3 regions of the Colwellia meonggei genome follow, and region 3 is predicted to be linked to each of the others. Evidence: predicted binding sites of a transcription regulator. Region 3 holds the regulator's gene; each other region holds the start of a gene.
What was found. The regulator LexA, encoded in region 3, represses DNA repair genes until DNA is damaged. The targets are predictions, from matches to a motif close to TACTGTATNNNNATACAGTA.
Positions count from the first base shown of each region.

Region 1: the regulator LexA is predicted to act here: its motif matches at 3,806-3,825, upstream of ruvA (Holliday junction branch migration protein RuvA).
Region 2: the regulator LexA is predicted to act here: its motif matches at 2,213-2,232, upstream of imuA (translesion DNA synthesis-associated protein ImuA).

Region 1 covers NZ_BAAJLZ010000001.1:1,342,030-1,347,873, forward strand. Annotated here, with positions in the region: gene AC27E9_RS06070 (transporter substrate-binding domain-containing protein) at 1-1,134, shown strand, start outside; gene aspS (aspartate--tRNA ligase) at 1,285-3,066, shown strand; gene ruvC (crossover junction endodeoxyribonuclease RuvC) at 3,221-3,748, shown strand; gene ruvA (Holliday junction branch migration protein RuvA) at 3,870-4,487, shown strand; gene ruvB (Holliday junction branch migration DNA helicase RuvB) at 4,554-5,558, shown strand.
Region 2 covers NZ_BAAJLZ010000013.1:35,110-40,953, reverse strand. Annotated here, with positions in the region: gene add (adenosine deaminase) at 1-749, opposite strand, end outside; gene aroG (3-deoxy-7-phosphoheptulonate synthase AroG) at 979-2,037, shown strand; gene imuA (translesion DNA synthesis-associated protein ImuA) at 2,249-3,022, shown strand; gene AC27E9_RS18585 (Y-family DNA polymerase) at 3,062-4,666, shown strand; gene AC27E9_RS18580 (error-prone DNA polymerase) at 4,693-5,844, shown strand, end outside.
Region 3 covers NZ_BAAJLZ010000010.1:381-6,224, forward strand. Annotated here, with positions in the region: gene AC27E9_RS17385 (Ig-like domain-containing protein) at 1-1,744, shown strand, start outside; gene lexA (transcriptional repressor LexA) at 1,856-2,470, shown strand; gene coxB (cytochrome c oxidase subunit II) at 3,013-4,563, shown strand; gene ctaD (cytochrome c oxidase subunit I) at 4,576-5,844, shown strand, end outside.

The sequences.
Region 1 (5,844 bases), on a different contig from region 3:
GGCAGTGTTATGGCAACTGAAGCACGTAAAAAACAAGTATTATTTACTGATTCATATTGGAGTATGCCTTGGGTTATTATTCACCCACGCGAGTTAGGTAACCAGTTAAATTTAGATGATTTTAAAGGGCGCTCATTAGCGATCACTAAAGGCTATTATTTAGTGTCTGTGATCAGAAATGAATTCCCAACAATTTCGCTAAAATTAGTTGATGAAACAGAAGAAGGGTTACTTGCTGTGCAAAAAGGCATGGTGGATGGTTTTATTGATAGTTTATCATCGGGAACTGAGTTACTTAAACGCGAGAGCATGGTTAGCTTAGGTATGTCAGTGTTAGATGAGGTGGATCGCAACGGCAATTATATTGCGGTCAACGAAAAGCTGCCAATACTTGCAACAGTACTCAATAAAGCGGTGTTGACAATCACAGATGTCGAAAGCCAGCAAATTTACGAAAAGTGGTTTGATATCAGTATTGAAACGGGCTTGGATAAAAACGTAGTGGTTCGGGTTGCTGCGCAAATTGGTGTGCTTATTGTGATTATCATCATTATTATTATGATGTGGAACCGCAGACTCTATTTGGAAATTAAAAATCGTAAGCGTCTCGAACAGCAAATGAAATATATGGCGACTCACGATGATTTAACTGGACTTGCTAACCGTATATTACTAAAAGATCGACTAAATAAAGCTATTTCATTTCATCAACGCCAACAATTATCAATTGCAGTTTTATTTATCGATCTTGATGGCTTTAAAAATATTAATGATAATTATGGCCATGATATCGGTGATGAGCTTCTCATTGAAGTAGCAACAAGACTAAAAGGCTGCGTGCGAGACTCTGACACCGTTGTTCGTTTTGGTGGTGATGAATTTGTGCTATTGCTTACAGGGTTGCATAATCAAGATGAAGCGGCTTACATTGCTGAGAAAGTATTAAAACTTATTCAGCAACCGATTGAATTATCTTCTGATATATCAGCAACTATTGGTAGTAGTATTGGTATTGCTATGTATCCGGATGACGGTGATACTGATAATGATCTATTAAAAGTCGCCGACTCTTTGATGTATAAAGTTAAGGCATCAGGCAAAAACAGTTACGTCTTTAACCAGCCAAAAAACTAACCGTAAAAATTACTCGTATTATTCAAAGAATGTCAGGTGACTTTGCCTGACATTGCTTTATAATGTCGGCAATTTTTTATCATTAAAAGTGATAGATTCGAGTCACTGTTGACTAATTTTCTGTTACTCATTTGAATTCAAGGTAAATACATGCGCGATCTTTATTGTGGTGAGGTAAATGAATCTCACATTGGGCAAGAAATAACTTTATGTGGTTGGGTGAACAAGCGTCGAGATTTAGGTGCTGTTATATTTTTAGACTTACGTGACCGTGAAGGTATTGTTCAAGTTGTATATGATCCTGATTTACAAGAAGTATTAAAGAAAGCGAATACCTTACGTAATGAATTTTGTGTACAAGTTAAAGGCAAGGTTCGTGCACGTCCTGAAGGTCAAGTGAACAAAGACATGGCAACCGGTGGCATTGAAGTATTAGGTTTAGAATTAACTATTCTCAATAAAGCTGCACCGTTACCACTAGATTCAAACCAGAAAAACTCAGAAGAGCAACGTTTAAAATATCGTTACTTAGATTTACGCCGTCCAGAAATGACAGAGCGTATGCGCTTTCGTGCAAAAGTGACTTCTGCGGTTCGTGCATCATTAGAAACACAAGGCTTCTTAGATATAGAAACGCCAATTCTAACGGCTGCAACACCTGAAGGTGCTCGTGACTACCTAGTGCCAAGCCGTACACATAAAGGTCAATTTTTCGCATTGCCACAATCACCACAATTATTTAAGCAATTGTTAATGATGTCAGGCATGGAACGTTACTATCAAATCGTTAAATGTTTCCGCGATGAAGATTTACGTGCTGACCGTCAACCAGAATTCACGCAAATTGATATTGAAACGTCATTCATGAACTCAGATCAAGTAATGGAAGTTACTGAAACTATGATCCGTGAATTATTCCAAACTATGCTTGACGTTGATTTAGGTGAGTTCCCACGCATGCCTTACTCTGAGGCTATGTCTCGTTTTGGTAGCGATAAGCCTGACTTACGAAATCCATTAGAAATTGTTGACGTTGCTGATATCTTAAAAGATGTTGAGTTTAAGGTTTTCTCAGGGCCTGCAAATGACGATAAAGGCCGTGTAGCTGTTCTTTGTGTGCCTCAAGGTGCATCTAAATTCTCACGTAAAGGTCTTGATGAATTAACTAAGTATGTTGGCATTTATGGTGCTAAAGGTATGCCTTGGTTAAAAGTGAATGACATTGACGCTGGTATGGAAGGACTGCAGTCTCCAATTTTAAAATTCTTATCTGAAGATGCCGCTAAAGCCTTACTTGAGCGTGTGAATGCTAAAACTGGCGATATCATTTTCTTTGGTGCTGATCAGTACAATGTAGTAAGTGAATCACTTGGCGCATTACGCCTTAAATTAGGTGAAGACTTAGACTTATTACAAGGTGACTGGAAACCTCTTTGGGTTGTTGACTTCCCAATGTTTGAAGAAGTTGATGGTCAAATGCATGCCATTCATCACCCGTTTACAGCACCAACGAATTTAACTGCACAAGAATTAGAAGCAAACCCTGTTGGCGCGCTATCTGATGCTTACGATATGGTTTTAAATGGCTGTGAACTTGGCGGTGGCTCGGTTCGTATTCATAACCAAGACATGCAAGCAGCAGTATTTAGAATTTTGGGTATTAGCGATGAAGAAGCTCAAGAGAAATTTGGCTTCTTACTAGAAGCATTGCAATACGGTGCTCCACCACATGCTGGTTTAGCATTCGGTTTAGACCGTTTGGTAATGCTAATGACAGGTGCAAGCTCTATTCGTGACGTTATGGCGTTCCCGAAAACGACTACCGCGGCATGTCCATTAACAAATGCTCCGGGCCATGCAAACCCGGAACAATTAACTGAGCTAGGTATTACTCGCATAGAAGAGCCCACAGCAGAAGAAAAAGCAGAGTAATTTTACAAAAAAGTTATTTCTGTCGGTGAATGCCAGACAGTAAATTCAATAAAACGCACTTATAAATGCTAGGTAGGCTTTATTAGTGCGTTTTTTTTCATTAGCATTATTACTGTTATACGTATCAAGCGTATTTAGTGAAGGTAAATTCTTAGTGACTATAATTTTAGGTATAGATCCTGGTTCACGAATTACAGGTTATGGCGTGATCAAGCAAGATGGCCGGAATTTTACTTATCTCGGCAGCGGTTGTATTAAAGCGATTGCCGCTGGTGATGAGTTAGGGCCGCGCTTACAAACTATATTTGCTGGTGTAAGTGAACTTATTTTGCAATTTAGCCCTGACATGTTTGCCATAGAGCAGGTTTTTATGGGAGTAAACCCAGGAGGAGCACTAAAGTTAGGGCAAGCCCGAGGTGCTGCTATAGTTGCTGCTACCAATACAGGACTGAGTGTAGCTGAATATTCTGCACGACAAATTAAGCAATCTGTTGTTGGCACTGGCGCTGCTGATAAAGCTCAAGTTCAACATATGGTTAAAACTATTTTGAAATTACCTGGTACACCGCAAGCGGATGCCGCCGATGCATTAGCAGTTGCTTTGTGCCACGCCCATAGCCATGACTCCATTACCAAAATGTCAGGCCAAGCCAGTAAAACAGTGAGAGGGCGCTTACGTTAGCGTTGAAAACTTACTACTTGGATACGCTGTCTTATTAAAAATAATGACATCAAACTTTACTGTATAAATATCTAGTGTTATGGTGGCGAACATTATCACAACTAAGTTATAGGTTAAGGCAGTGATCGGACGTTTACGCGGTATTTTAGTAGAAAAAACAGCACCTGAAATTTTAATTGAATGCCACGGCATTGGTTATGAGGTCACTATGCCCATGACCAGCATTTATGCATTGCCAGAACTTAATCAAGAAGCAACCCTATACACACATTTTGTTGTGCGTGAAGATGCACAGTTACTCTACGGCTTTGCCAATAAAGTCGAACGTAAATTATTTCGTTTATTGATCAAAGTTAATGGTGTTGGGCCAAAGTTAGCATTAGCTATTTTGTCAGGAATGTCGGCAGACCAATTTGTAAGTTGTGTTATTCATGACGATTTAACAACGATAGTTAAAATTCCAGGGGTCGGCAAAAAAACTGCTGAGCGCTTATTAATTGAAATGCGCGATAGACTCAAAGATTGGCAAACCGACAGTAGTGATGCGTTATCACATATGATGCCAATGAATGTTAAACAAGAGAATAGTTTTGTTAATGATACGAAAGGCGATGCTATTAACGCATTAGTTTCATTAGGTTATAGTCAACAACAAGCCGATAAAGCTGTTAAATCGGTATTTGACGCTGATAAAAATAGTGAAGACTTGATCCGTGATGCGCTAAAAGCAATGTTATAATTATTGCAAAAGCTATTTACTAACTGAATTACTTAACCGTAAAGTTAAATTTTCCAAGAGTACAACATGATAGAAGCAGATAGATTAATAGAGCCAGTAGCGAGCCGTGAAGATGAATCGGTAGATAGAGCTATTAGGCCCAAAATGTTGTCTGACTATACAGGGCAAGCGCACGTAAAGTCACAAATGGAAATATTCATAGCAGCGGCATTAAAGCGTGAAGAACCACTTGATCATCTTCTTATCTTTGGCCCTCCTGGTTTAGGTAAAACCACATTAGCCAATATTGTTGCTAATGAAATGGGGGTGAATATCCGTACAACCTCGGGGCCGGTATTAGAAAAAGCCGGAGATTTAGCGGCGCTGCTAACAAACCTTGAAGAAAATGATGTTTTATTTATTGATGAAATTCATCGTTTAAGTCCTGTTGTTGAAGAAATCCTTTACCCTGCAATGGAAGATTATCAGCTTGATATCATGATTGGTGAAGGGCCGGCTGCTCGCTCGATTAAACTAGACTTACCGCCATTTACCCTAATTGGCGCAACAACACGCGCTGGTGCTTTAACTTCTCCACTAAGAGATCGTTTTGGTATTGTGCAGCGATTAGAGTTTTATAGTACAAAAGACTTAACCGAAATTGTTGTGCGCTCTGCACATTTTTTGAATTTGGCTATTGACCAAGAAGGCGCTTTTGAAGTGGCAAAGCGCTCACGTGGCACGCCTCGAATAGCAAACCGGTTATTACGTCGCGTGCGCGATTACGCTGATGTGAAAACAGGTGGCGTGGTTAGTAAAACTACTGCAGCGAAAGCACTAGATATGCTTGAGGTTGATAATGAAGGTTTTGATTTAATGGACCGTAAGTTACTTGAAGCCATTATTGATAAGTTTAATGGTGGCCCTGTAGGTTTAGATAATGTTGCTGCCGCCATTGGCGAAGAAAGAGAAACCATTGAAGATGTCTTAGAGCCATTTTTAATTCAACAAGGTTTTTTACAGCGTACACCACGAGGGCGCATTGCCACGAGCCGAGCTTATTTACATTTTGGTTTGGACTTCCCTAATTAAGATATCTGGCATTTGTAATATAAAGCCTAATAATAAAAAAGCACCTACGGGTGCTTTTTTATTATTAGAGATACCTACTTTGCTCAAGCCAGCTAATAGTAACGTCAGAAAATTAATGAGGGTAAGAAAAGAGAATGAAAAATTATTATGCCGTATTATTTGTGATTGTGGCGCTAAATACTAAGCATGAAAACGTATGGTAAATTTTAGGCAAAAAAAAGCCCACATAAAACTATGTGGGCCAACTTAGAATGTAAGTTGATAGAAGGAAATTAGGTTCCCAGGA
Region 2 (5,844 bases), on a different contig from region 3:
TAATTTGATGTTAGGCATGACTCAATGGCAATATCGTGTTTTTGCATGTAATCCATCAATTTTTCATCTTGATAACAAGCAACACCATGGCCAATACGTTGAGCGTGTAAATGATTTATTGCTTGCCAAATGCTTTCAGGCCCAGCCGCTTCTCCAGCATGCACAGTTACATTTAAGCCAGCACCTTGTACTTGCTTAAAGTGCTCAACAAATAATTCTCCAGGAAAGTTATATTCATCACCGGCTAAATCTATCGCAATTAGATGTTGCTTATGTGTTAGTAGGGCATTTAATTCTGCTTGGCACTTTTCAACACCAAAGGTTCTACTAAGAATGCCAATAAGGTTGATTTTTACGTCATATACTTTACATGCGGCACTTACACCATCAATTACGGCGGCAACAACATCAGCAACAACTAAGTTATTTTTCATTGCCATGTAATAAGGTGAAAACCGTAATTCTGCATAGTTAATACCAGCATTGAAGGCATCTTCAACATTTTCAAAGGCAATACGTTTACAATCGTCTAACGTTTTAAGTACAGCTACACCCCAATCAAGCTTACTAAGAAAAGCAAGTAAGTCACTTTCACTTTCTTGAATTTGTACGTGCGGAATAAAAGCCTCAAAGTTAGTTTCAGGTAAAGCAATATTATGCTCTTGTGCTAGTGACCAAATGGTTTTTGGACGAATATTCCCATCTAAATGACGGTGTAAATCAATTAATGGCAAAGAAGAATGGATCATGCGTATGGATAACCTATATAAATATGTCTAATAAAAATACGACCAAAGCACTATAGAATAAATTTATTTATCTTTCTTTGATGTCGAATAATTCTATTATACCGCTTTTTTCGTATTTTATGTTGCTATTAGCGCTAGAACACTGATAAATTAACTGCGGGACTAATCATCTAGGTGTCTAGACGTAAATATTAAATAGAAATTATTCGCTGTATAAAGAGAAAACATTATGGTTTATCAAACCGACGACGTTCGTATTAATAAGATCAAAGAACTTTTACCTCCTATCGCATTACTTGAGCGATTTCCATCATCAGAACAAGCAACAAAGTCGGTTTTTGCTGGCAGACAAGCCATTAGTAAAATTTTTAACAACCAAGACGATCGTTTACTCGTGGTTATTGGTCCATGTTCAATACATGACCCAAAAGCAGCACTGGAATATGGCGAGCGCTTAGTGAAATTACGGGAAAAATACCAAGACACCTTAGAAATTGTTATGCGTGTTTACTTTGAAAAGCCAAGAACAACCGTTGGTTGGAAGGGGCTAATTAATGACCCTTATATGGACAATAGCTTTAAACTGAACGATGGCTTACGTATTGGTCGTAAATTACTGCTTGATTTGAATAACCTAGGCTTACCTACCGCAGGTGAGTTTTTAGATATGATCACACCACAATACATGGCTGATTTTATGTGTTGGGGTGCAATAGGGGCTCGTACTACTGAAAGCCAAGTACACCGTGAGTTAGCGTCAGGTTTATCATGCCCTGTTGGTTTTAAAAATGGTACTGATGGTACTATTAAGGTGGCTATTGATGCTATTGGCGCTGCTAGTGCTTCTCACCACTTTTTATCGGTTACTAAATATGGTCATTCAGCGATTGTTGAAACTACGGGCAATGAAGATTGTCACATTATTCTACGTGGTGGTAAAACAACTAACTTTGATGCTGACAGTGTTAAGGCAGTGACGGAGCAACTAGATACCTCAGGCTTGAATACGAATATCATGATCGATTTTAGCCATGCCAACAGCAGTAAGAAATTTGAAAATCAAATGTTAGTTTGCCGTGATGTTTGTCAGCAAATGCGTGATGGTAATAATAATATTTTTGGTGTTATGGTCGAAAGTCACTTAGTTGAAGGTCGTCAAGACTTAGTCAATGGTGTTGCGGCAACTTATGGACAAAGTATCACCGATGCTTGTATTGGTTGGCAAGATACTGAAACTTTACTATCTGAGCTGGATCAGGCTGTTATACAGCGTCGAGCACAAAAATAACTTAGCGTGTTTTAATACACGCGAGTGATAAAACTAAAAGCAGGCCAATAGCCTGCTTTTTTATTAACTAAAATTTTATTTATTTCCAATAACCTAGCGAATATCAGTGCTAATAAGCGCAATTTTTGATTGATTTTGTTGTTGAGTATCTTGTTAATTTAAAGCCACACAACTATACTGTATAAAAATACAGTATAGTTGTGTGGTGATTATGAATAAAATGATCAAACAATTGCATCATCAAGGTAAAATTTGGCCTGCTGATCAAGTGCAAAATGTTGTTGAAACCATTGATAGTGGCTACCAAGAGTTAAATAAGCATCTAGATGGAGGCTTACCTCGACAAGGCGTTATAGAGGTAAAAACTATTAACGGTATTGGTGAATTAAGGTTATTTCTCCCTTATTTACTTAATTTATTACAAGCAGAGCTTGCGCAACACCAGCAAACTCGACAACTTGTTTTTATTGCACCACCAGCACAGGTCAACGCTTTAATGCTATTGCAAGCGTCTATTCCATTAGAAAATTTATTAATTATTTCATCACAAAAGCCAGAAGAGTCGCTATGGGCAGCTGAGCAATGTTTAAAAAGTGGTTGTTGTTTTGCAGTATTATTATGGCAACAGCTGCTTGCGGTACATCAAGTAAAACGGTTAAAACAGGCTGCCGTTACAGGTAATGCAGTACAAGTCATCTTTCGTTCTCCACATAGCGTCGATCTTGCTCTACCTGTTTCATTATCTTTAGCACTTGAAGCACAACCAAGTGGCATTAAAGTAAACGTGAAAAAGCAGCTTGGTGGTTGGCCCTGTAAACCCTTCTTAGTTAATATGCACAAACAATGGCCTAGCTTAGCAAAAGCTCATGCTGTAGAGGTGGCTAGTGATGGTGTTATTAATAATGTTGTTGTGCCTTTATCTAGTCGACAACGCCTAAAAAATATAGCAAAAAACATTTATAACCAGCGTGTTAGCATTAATTGAATGTTGCTAGTTACTTCTTGTTGTTATTAGGCATTAGTGATGTTGTGGCTATATATAAACTTTCCATCCTTACAGCTTGACTGTTTACAGGCCGAGCAATGCTCAGCAAAATCTGCGGAGGTAAAGAAGCACAATGTTGAAAATCAGCAAGCAATTGTGATTGTTGATAGTAAAAAAAACCGCATAGTACAGTTAAATGAAACAGCTAAAGCAAAAGGCATAGAACTTGCCATGGGTTTAGCTATGGCGGCATCTTTAAGTCATGAACTTTGTGTTGTGCCATATCAAAGAGAAGAACAAGAAACATACCTACTAAGCATTGCTGAGCAATTGTATAGCGTTACGGCAAACATTGCTTTATTTCCGCCGCAGGGGTTAGCGTTGCAGGTAGGGGATATGTTACGGCTTTATCAGCAGCTTGATATTTATATTGCGGCCATCAAGGCAGTATTAAAACCTTTTAATGTACAAACAGTAATTGCTTGTGGTTACAGTCCTATGTCAGCACAAGCACTTGCTTGCGCTGGTATTAATTTATTGACAACAAAGCCAAATGTTATTACAGAAAAAATGGCTCAGCTTACTATTGCGCAACTGTTTATTAATGATAAAACAAAGCATGTTCTAGCACGTTTGGGTATTAACACTTTTGCTCAATTGCAGGCAATACCCATAAAAGATTTAGCAAAGCGACTAGATAGCGAAACAATAGGTTATTTGGCACAACTAACAGGTAAGCACCCTGATAAATCTTTAGTTTTCTATCAACCAAAACACATTTTTGATCATAGTGTTGAATTATTATATGAAATGACGCACGTAGATGTGTTGCTACAACCAATTCAGCAGTTATTACAATTGCTTGAAGCTTTTTTAATACGTCGTGACTACATTTGCCAACAGCTCACATTGTACTTATATCAACGCTTAGATGGTTTAAGCCATGTTTTACAACAGTCATTTATTGTTAGTAGTGCATCTGGTGAGTATTTAGCAAAGCAATGGCTAAATTTAGTGACCTTAAAATTAACTAATATTCACTTGCAAGCTCCTATTACCAAAGTCAGTTTATTTGTTGCAGATATGCAAGCAAATACCGGAGAGGTAGACGATCTTTTTTTAGGTAAGCAAGGGCAGTTATCATTAGCGCAACTGGCTTCATTGCTAACGAATAAGCTAGGTCAAAATAAAGTGCTGCGTTTACAGCAAGGCAATGATCATCGGGTTGAGTTGGCTTCAGCTTACCATCCCTTTATTGAAGCCAAAGCCTTACCAGTTCGTCATGAAAAAGATAAAAACAGTAAAAATTTACAAACTTCTGAAGAAAGGGGGACAGCAAATATAAACCATGCATTTACCAAAGAAACTGATAAACCCATGCCGCTGCGACCAAGTTTTATATTAGATAAGCCAGAGCTATTACAAACTCATGTCAGTATCTTACACGGGCCTGAACGTATAACAACGGCTTGGTGGGAGCAAACAACGACTTTAAATACGAGAGTTGTGACAAGCTACCATCAAGAAACGGTTGATCAGGCTTACCAGCGTGATTATTTTGTTGCCACGACAAAACAAGGGCAGTGCTGCTGGGTTTATAAAGCGCTAGATAAGCGTTGGTATGTTCATGGTTATTTTTCTTAATCATACTAAGTCAATGGTACTGCTTGATGAGCTACGCTGAATTATATTGCCAGTCGAATTTCTCGTTTTTACAGGGGGCTTCTCATCCTGAAGAGTTAATATTACAAGCGAATGAACTCGGTTACAGTGCCTTAGCAATTACCGATGAATGCTCAGTAGCGGGTGTTGTACGTGCTTATCGAGAGATTAAAGATAAGGCATTAGCTATTAAATTGATTGTTGGCGCAAGTTTTCAGCTAGAAGACGGTCTTAAGATTATTTTACTATCACCAAATCGTCAGGGCTATGCTGAATTATCTCGAGTGATCACCAATGCACGTCGGCGTTGTAATAAAGGCCATTATCAATTTACTTACTGGGATCTACATTCTATTAAGCACTGTTTTGTACTTTGGCTTCCCAGCGGTGATATGGTTAAAGATAAACAAGATGCTGCGGTATTATTACGCTACCACAGAGCAAGATTATCACTAGCATATACGCGTTTTTTACATGCCAATGAAGTTATTTTTAAACAGCATTGCCAATGCTTATCTGCACAATTTCAGTTAACCATTGTCGCTTGTGGTGGAGTGTTAATGCATGTGCCACAGCGGCAAAAATTACAAGACGTACTTAGTGCAATTCGCCATGGAAAAATGTTAAAAAACATGGGAACTTTGCTTGAGCAAAATGCAGAAAAATCGCTAAGACCAGTCGATAAATTACTTAAAATACATTCAAGTGAAGATATTATTGCCAGTATTGAGCTCGCGAACCAGTGTCATTTTTGCTTATCTAGTTTACAGTATGAATACCCAGAAGAACTTGTTCCTAAAGGTTTTTCTGCAATATCTTACCTAAAGTCATTAGTTGGAAAAGGTATCGCGTTACGTTTTGAGGAAGGCATTTCCAAGCAAATTAAAGATACTATTGATAAAGAGCTTGTGCTAATTGAGGAGCAAGGCTACGAGTACTTTTTTTTAACCATTTATGACATTGTTCAATACGCAAAATCGCAGCATATTCTTTATCAAGGCCGAGGCTCTGCGGCCAACTCTATTGTTTGTTATTGTCTCGAGATTACCTCAGTAGACCCAAGGCAAATATCTGTATTATTCGAACGCTTTATTTCAAAAGAAAGAAATGAGCCACCTGATATTGATGTTGATTTTGAGCACCAGCGCCGAGAAGAAATT
Region 3 (5,844 bases):
AGCTCCGGTGATCGTAGCAAATACATCGCAAATTGTTTCGAGTGGCGAAACCGTGACTTTGGAGGTGAATGTTTCTGACCCAGATGGTGATGCAATAGAGATAAGCTGGCAAAGTGACAATGAAAATGTGAGCTTTTCAACTAAAGAAGGCTCATCAGTAGATGTTTCTTTTCCTACCTCTAGTGTAGAACAAGTTATTGTTATATCCGTTGTCGCAAAAGACAGCCAAGGTAATACAAGTCAACAAACAATCACTGTGACATTACAAGCGGGGGCGCAAGCTAGCCAAGCACCAGTGATTTCTATGGCATCTTCACAACAAGCAAGAGGTGGTGAGAGCATTGTTATAATTGCTAATGTTCAAGATCCACAAGGAGATAACGTGGTTATTGAGTGGAGTGCTGATGATGATGAAATAGCATTTTCGGATAAAAATGTTTTATCTCCAACCGTTACTGTACCTGATGTTGCTAGTACTAGAGTTGTGTTGTTAAGTTTATCGGCAACAGATAGTGCTAATCATCGTAGTGAAAAAACGCTGGAGCTTACAATAACACCTGCCGATGATAACGAGGAACCAACTGTATATATTGAGCTGTTAGAGCAATTTGACACCTTGTCGGGCGATACTACTGTGCTTAATGCACGTTTAACGAGTAATGTCACGCTAGACTCTATCGCATGGGATTTAACATCCCTAATGGTTTCAGATGCTATTACCGAAATTATAACAACCAATAATATCACAACTATGACCGCTACTTTTACCGCGCCAATCGTTACTGAGTTAACAAAGTTTCCAATTAGTGTTATCGCTATTACAGAGAATGATATTCAATTTACCAGTAATAGCCAGGTATATGTTTCAGCTGAAAGTTCGCAAAGTTTAGAAGTGTCGCTACCGAGTAACATTGAAATAACCGAAGATAGCACTACATCGATTACTCCTACGATTGAAAGTTCACATAGTATCGATTCATATCAGTGGCAATGGACGTCTGACCAAGAGTTAGAATTACTTACACCAAAAAATGAAATATTAAGTGTCTCCGCTCCTAGAGTTGATACTGATGTGAGTGGGCAACTTTCACTAACGGTCACTATGGGGCAGCTAAGTAAAACTGTCAGCACTGAATTAACAATTAAAAATGATATAACATTGAGTGAAATGAATTATACCATTTCTCGTCTTGTCGCTGTGAAAGGACAAGCCATTACTTTTAATGTGATAACAGAAGATTATGAGCAGATTAAAGAGTGGTCTTGGGATACCTCAGGTGTTCAAGGCGCTAAAGTTAGTGATTCAAAGCAACACTTTGAAGTTATCGCTCCAGGAGTTAGTGGCCAGCAAACTTTGAGCATTATTTACCGTGCTAAATTAGTCGATAATTCTGAAGTGCTTAAAACAGCCAATGTAACAATACTTTCAGAAGCTATTGCCAGAACATCTTTATCTTTAGATACCTCAACAGAGATTGTTGTGCGTGAAGGAATTGAGACCCAGGTAAACTTAATCTTCTCTGATCGTCATGGTCTGGTAGATGCAATGTCTCTTGATACCACTAACACCAGCAATACTTTCGATGTAGCTGAGGTTATACGAACTGATGATGGTATCCAACTGAGACTACAAGTTGATAATTTTATCTTTGACTTTGAACATACTGATTACTTGTTCTTGAACGTTAACTACGGGGATTACCAACTACCATTTTTTATAAAAGTGAAAATGAAAGTTGATTAAAGGCAACTACGCTAAGGTAAATCATAACTTGCGTTTATTTACAGCCTGTATACAATGACAGTGATACTGTTTAAAAACACAGGCTGCCTAATAGTTGCTTAAGGAAAAAATATGCGCCCTTTAACACCCAGACAACAACAGATATTTGATCTGATCCGAGAAAAAATTTCTGATACCGGCATGCCACCTACACGAGCGGAAATCGCAGATTTTTTTGGTTTTAAATCGGCTAATGCGGCAGAAGAACACTTAAAAGCTCTTGCTAAGAAGGGTTATATCGAAATGTTGCCAGGTACCTCCCGTGGCATTCGTTTAGCGGAAGAATTTGCTGAAGAAGATGGCTTGCCATTGATTGGTCGAGTTGCTGCAGGTGAGCCAATATTAGCTCAGGAGCACGTCGAAGAGCATTATAAAATCGACGGCAGTTTATTTCATCCAGCCGCCGATTACTTACTACGTGTAAATGGCGAAAGTATGAAAGATATTGGTATTTTGGATGGTGATTTACTCGCGGTGCATCAAACAACTGATGTAAAAAATGGTCAAGTTATCGTTGCTCGCGTTGAAGAAGACGTAACAGTTAAACGTTTTAAACGTGAAGGAAATGTTGTTTATTTGCATGCCGAAAACGAAGATTTCTCACCAATAGAAGTTGACCTAACTTCACAGCATTTTAATGTTGAAGGTATTGCAGTTGGCGTTATTCGTTCAGCTGATTGGATGTAAATCTATTTACTTTAAATCGAATAAATGAAATTAAAAATTGATTAGTTATTGTGCAGGTTTTAAAGGCTTTTGTTATTTGAAACCTGCACTTTCCTTTCGTTAAGTTTATTTCTCTTCTCTAAGCTTTGTTTTTTAAGAATAATTATCATTCATGTTACTCAACGCGTATAATAGATTATTTTTTGTACTGTTTTTGAGTTGTGATTTTGTTAAATTTTCTGCATCATGATCACATAATGAACAAAAAACGAACATTCACTACACCCCTTTAAAAATAAGCTTTAAGCCATGTTTAGTGTTTTTACACTATTGTATTTATTAGCTTTTATTTTTTCCTTCGTTGAAATTTTAAATTGACCCAGATCAAGTTTTAAGTAATTCTAGTCTAGAAAACGTACAAATATAACAATAGGGCGCATTTGACGATTGTTCAAAATTGCACCACTTAAATAATAATAAATGTATGAGCAAAATCACTGGTTTATCAAGGTAAATTAAAGATTAGCTGCTGTTTTTGCCTTAAAGGGTGAAGGAGATGTCGAGTGAAAAGACGTAACCTAGGTTTGCTGTTGCTAGGGGGCTTGTTGTCTAGTTCAGTTTGGGCAGATATGCCGCTGAACTTGACCAAAGGTGTTACGGACGTTAGTAGAGACGTATATGATTTACATATGTTGGTGCTCTACATCTGTACGGCTATTGGTGTTGTGGTATTTGGAGCCATGTTTTGGTCTATGGTGTTTCACCGTAAATCAAAGGGCGTTAAACCAGCAACCTTCCATGAAAGCACAAAAATTGAAATTCTATGGACGGCGATTCCTGTCGTTATTCTTATCGCCATGGCAGTACCTGCGACATATACGCTTATCGAAATGGAGAATAATGATGATGCCGATTTAACCGTGCAAATTACCGGTTCGCAATGGAAGTGGCATTATAAATATTTTGATCAAGATATTGAGTTTTATTCAGTACTTTCTACTCCTAGAGAGCAATACGAAAACCTTGACGGCAGCTCTGCTGAAAAAGGTGAAAATTACTTACTTGAAGTTGACCGACCTTTAGTTATCCCAACCAATAAAAAAGTACGCTTTGTTATAACTTCAGATGATGTTATTCATGCTTGGTGGGTACCTGCATTTGCTGTTAAACAAGATGCAAACCCGGGCTTTATTAACGAAGCATGGACTAAAGTTGAGAACCCCGGCACTTATCGTGGCCAATGTGCTGAACTTTGTGGTAAAGACCACGGCTTTATGCCAATTGTAGTGGAAGTTAAATCGGAAGCTGATTATGCGCTTTGGGTTGATGAGCAGAAACAATTGAAAGCTAATGCAGCAGCTGCAGAAGCGGCATCGTTAAATGCATCTGTTTCTATGGATGAATTAATGCAGCTTGGTGAAACAACATACACCGCATATTGTGCAGCATGTCACCAAGTCAGTGGTCAAGGTTTACCACCAGCATTTCCAGCACTTAAAGGTAGTGCGATTGCAACAACAGGACCTGCAAATGAGCATATTAACATTGTTTACAATGGTATAGCTGGCACAGGTATGCAAGGTTATGGCAAGCAATTAAGCTTAAAAGAGATTGCTGCTGTTGTAACTTATGAGCGTAATGCTTGGGGTAATAATACCGGTGACGCCGTTCAAGCCTCTGATGTTAAAGCCGCTGTTGGTGGTGCTATTGAAAGTGCAACTGATACGGTAAAAGACGCAGTAGCAGAAATAAAAGAAGAAGTTGCGAAAGTTATTCCTGAAGAAGATTTGTCTAAAGTTTACACTCAAGATGAATTGATGAGCATGGGCGAAAAAGTTTATATGAGTGCCTGCGTTGCTTGTCACCAAGCGAATGGTGAAGGTATGGCTCCAGTATTCCCAGGACTAAAAGATAGTGCGATTGTCAAAGGTGATGTTGCTACACATATTGATATGGTCGTAAACGGTAGCAAGAAAAATCCATCGATGGCAGCTTTTGGCGGCCAATTAACGAAAACGCAAATTGCCGCGGTAGTTACCTATGAGCGTAATGCTTGGGGAAATAATACCGGTGATTTAGTCCAGCCAGCAGATGTTGCTGCTAGTGCGAAGTAGGGAGGCGTTATAATGACTACAGATGCAATTAATGATCAATCAGAGCATGATTCACATGGCGATGATCATCACGATCATAAAATGACTGGCCTTAAGCGCTGGTTATATACCACAAACCATAAAGATATTGGTTCACTATATTTATGGTTCTCATTTATCATGTTTTTAACTGGTGGGGCAATGGCACTTGTTATACGTGCCGAGCTTTTTCAACCAGGATTACAGATAGTTGAGCCTGACTTCTTTAACCAAATGACTACTGTACATGGTCTGATTATGGTTTTTGGTGCCATTATGCCAGCCTTTACAGGCTTAGCTAACTGGATGTTACCTATGATGGTAGGTGCTCCAGATATGGCTCTACCGCGATTAAACAACTGGAGTTTTTGGATTCTACCATTCGCTTTTAGTATTTTATTAGCGTCTTTCTTTATGGAAAGTGGTGCACCAAACTTTGGTTGGACATTCTACGCACCGTTATCGACAACCTATAGTAACGGTAGCACAGCTTTCTTTGTTTTTGCTGTTCATATCATGGGGATATCCTCAATTATGGGTGCAATTAATATTGTGGTAACTATCATGAATATGCGTGCTCCAGGCATGACATATATGAAAATGCCATTGTTTGTTTGGACATTCTTCATTACGGCCTATTTATTAATAGCGGTTATGCCGGTACTCGCCGGAACTGTTACTATGGTTTTAACAGATACCTATTTCGGCACAAGTTTCTTTGATGCTGCTGGTGGTGGTGATCCGGTAATGTTCCAGCATATTTTCTGGTTCTTCGGGCACCCTGAAGTCTATATCATGATTTTGCCAGCATTTGGTATTGTTTCTACAACCATTCCTGCTTTCTCTCGTAAGAAGCTATTTGGTTATAGCTCTATGGTATACGCAACAGCGTCGATTGCTTTCTTGTCTTTCATCGTTTGGGCACATCATATGTTTACCACAGGTATGCCTTTGTTTGGTGAATTGTTCTTTATGTACTGTACTATGCTAATTGCGGTACCTACGGGAGTGAAAGTATTCAACTGGGCAGCAACTATGTGGCGTGGAGCAATTAGCTTTGAAACCCCAATGTTGTTTTCAATTGCCTTTGTTATTCTATTTACCATTGGTGGTTTCTCTGGCTTGATGCTAGCTATGACACCAGTTGATTTCCAATACCATGACACTTATTTTGTTGTTGCTCATTTCCACTATGTACTCGTAACAGGTGCCTTATTTTCTATTTTTGCTGGTGCATATTACTGGCTACCGAAATGGACTGGG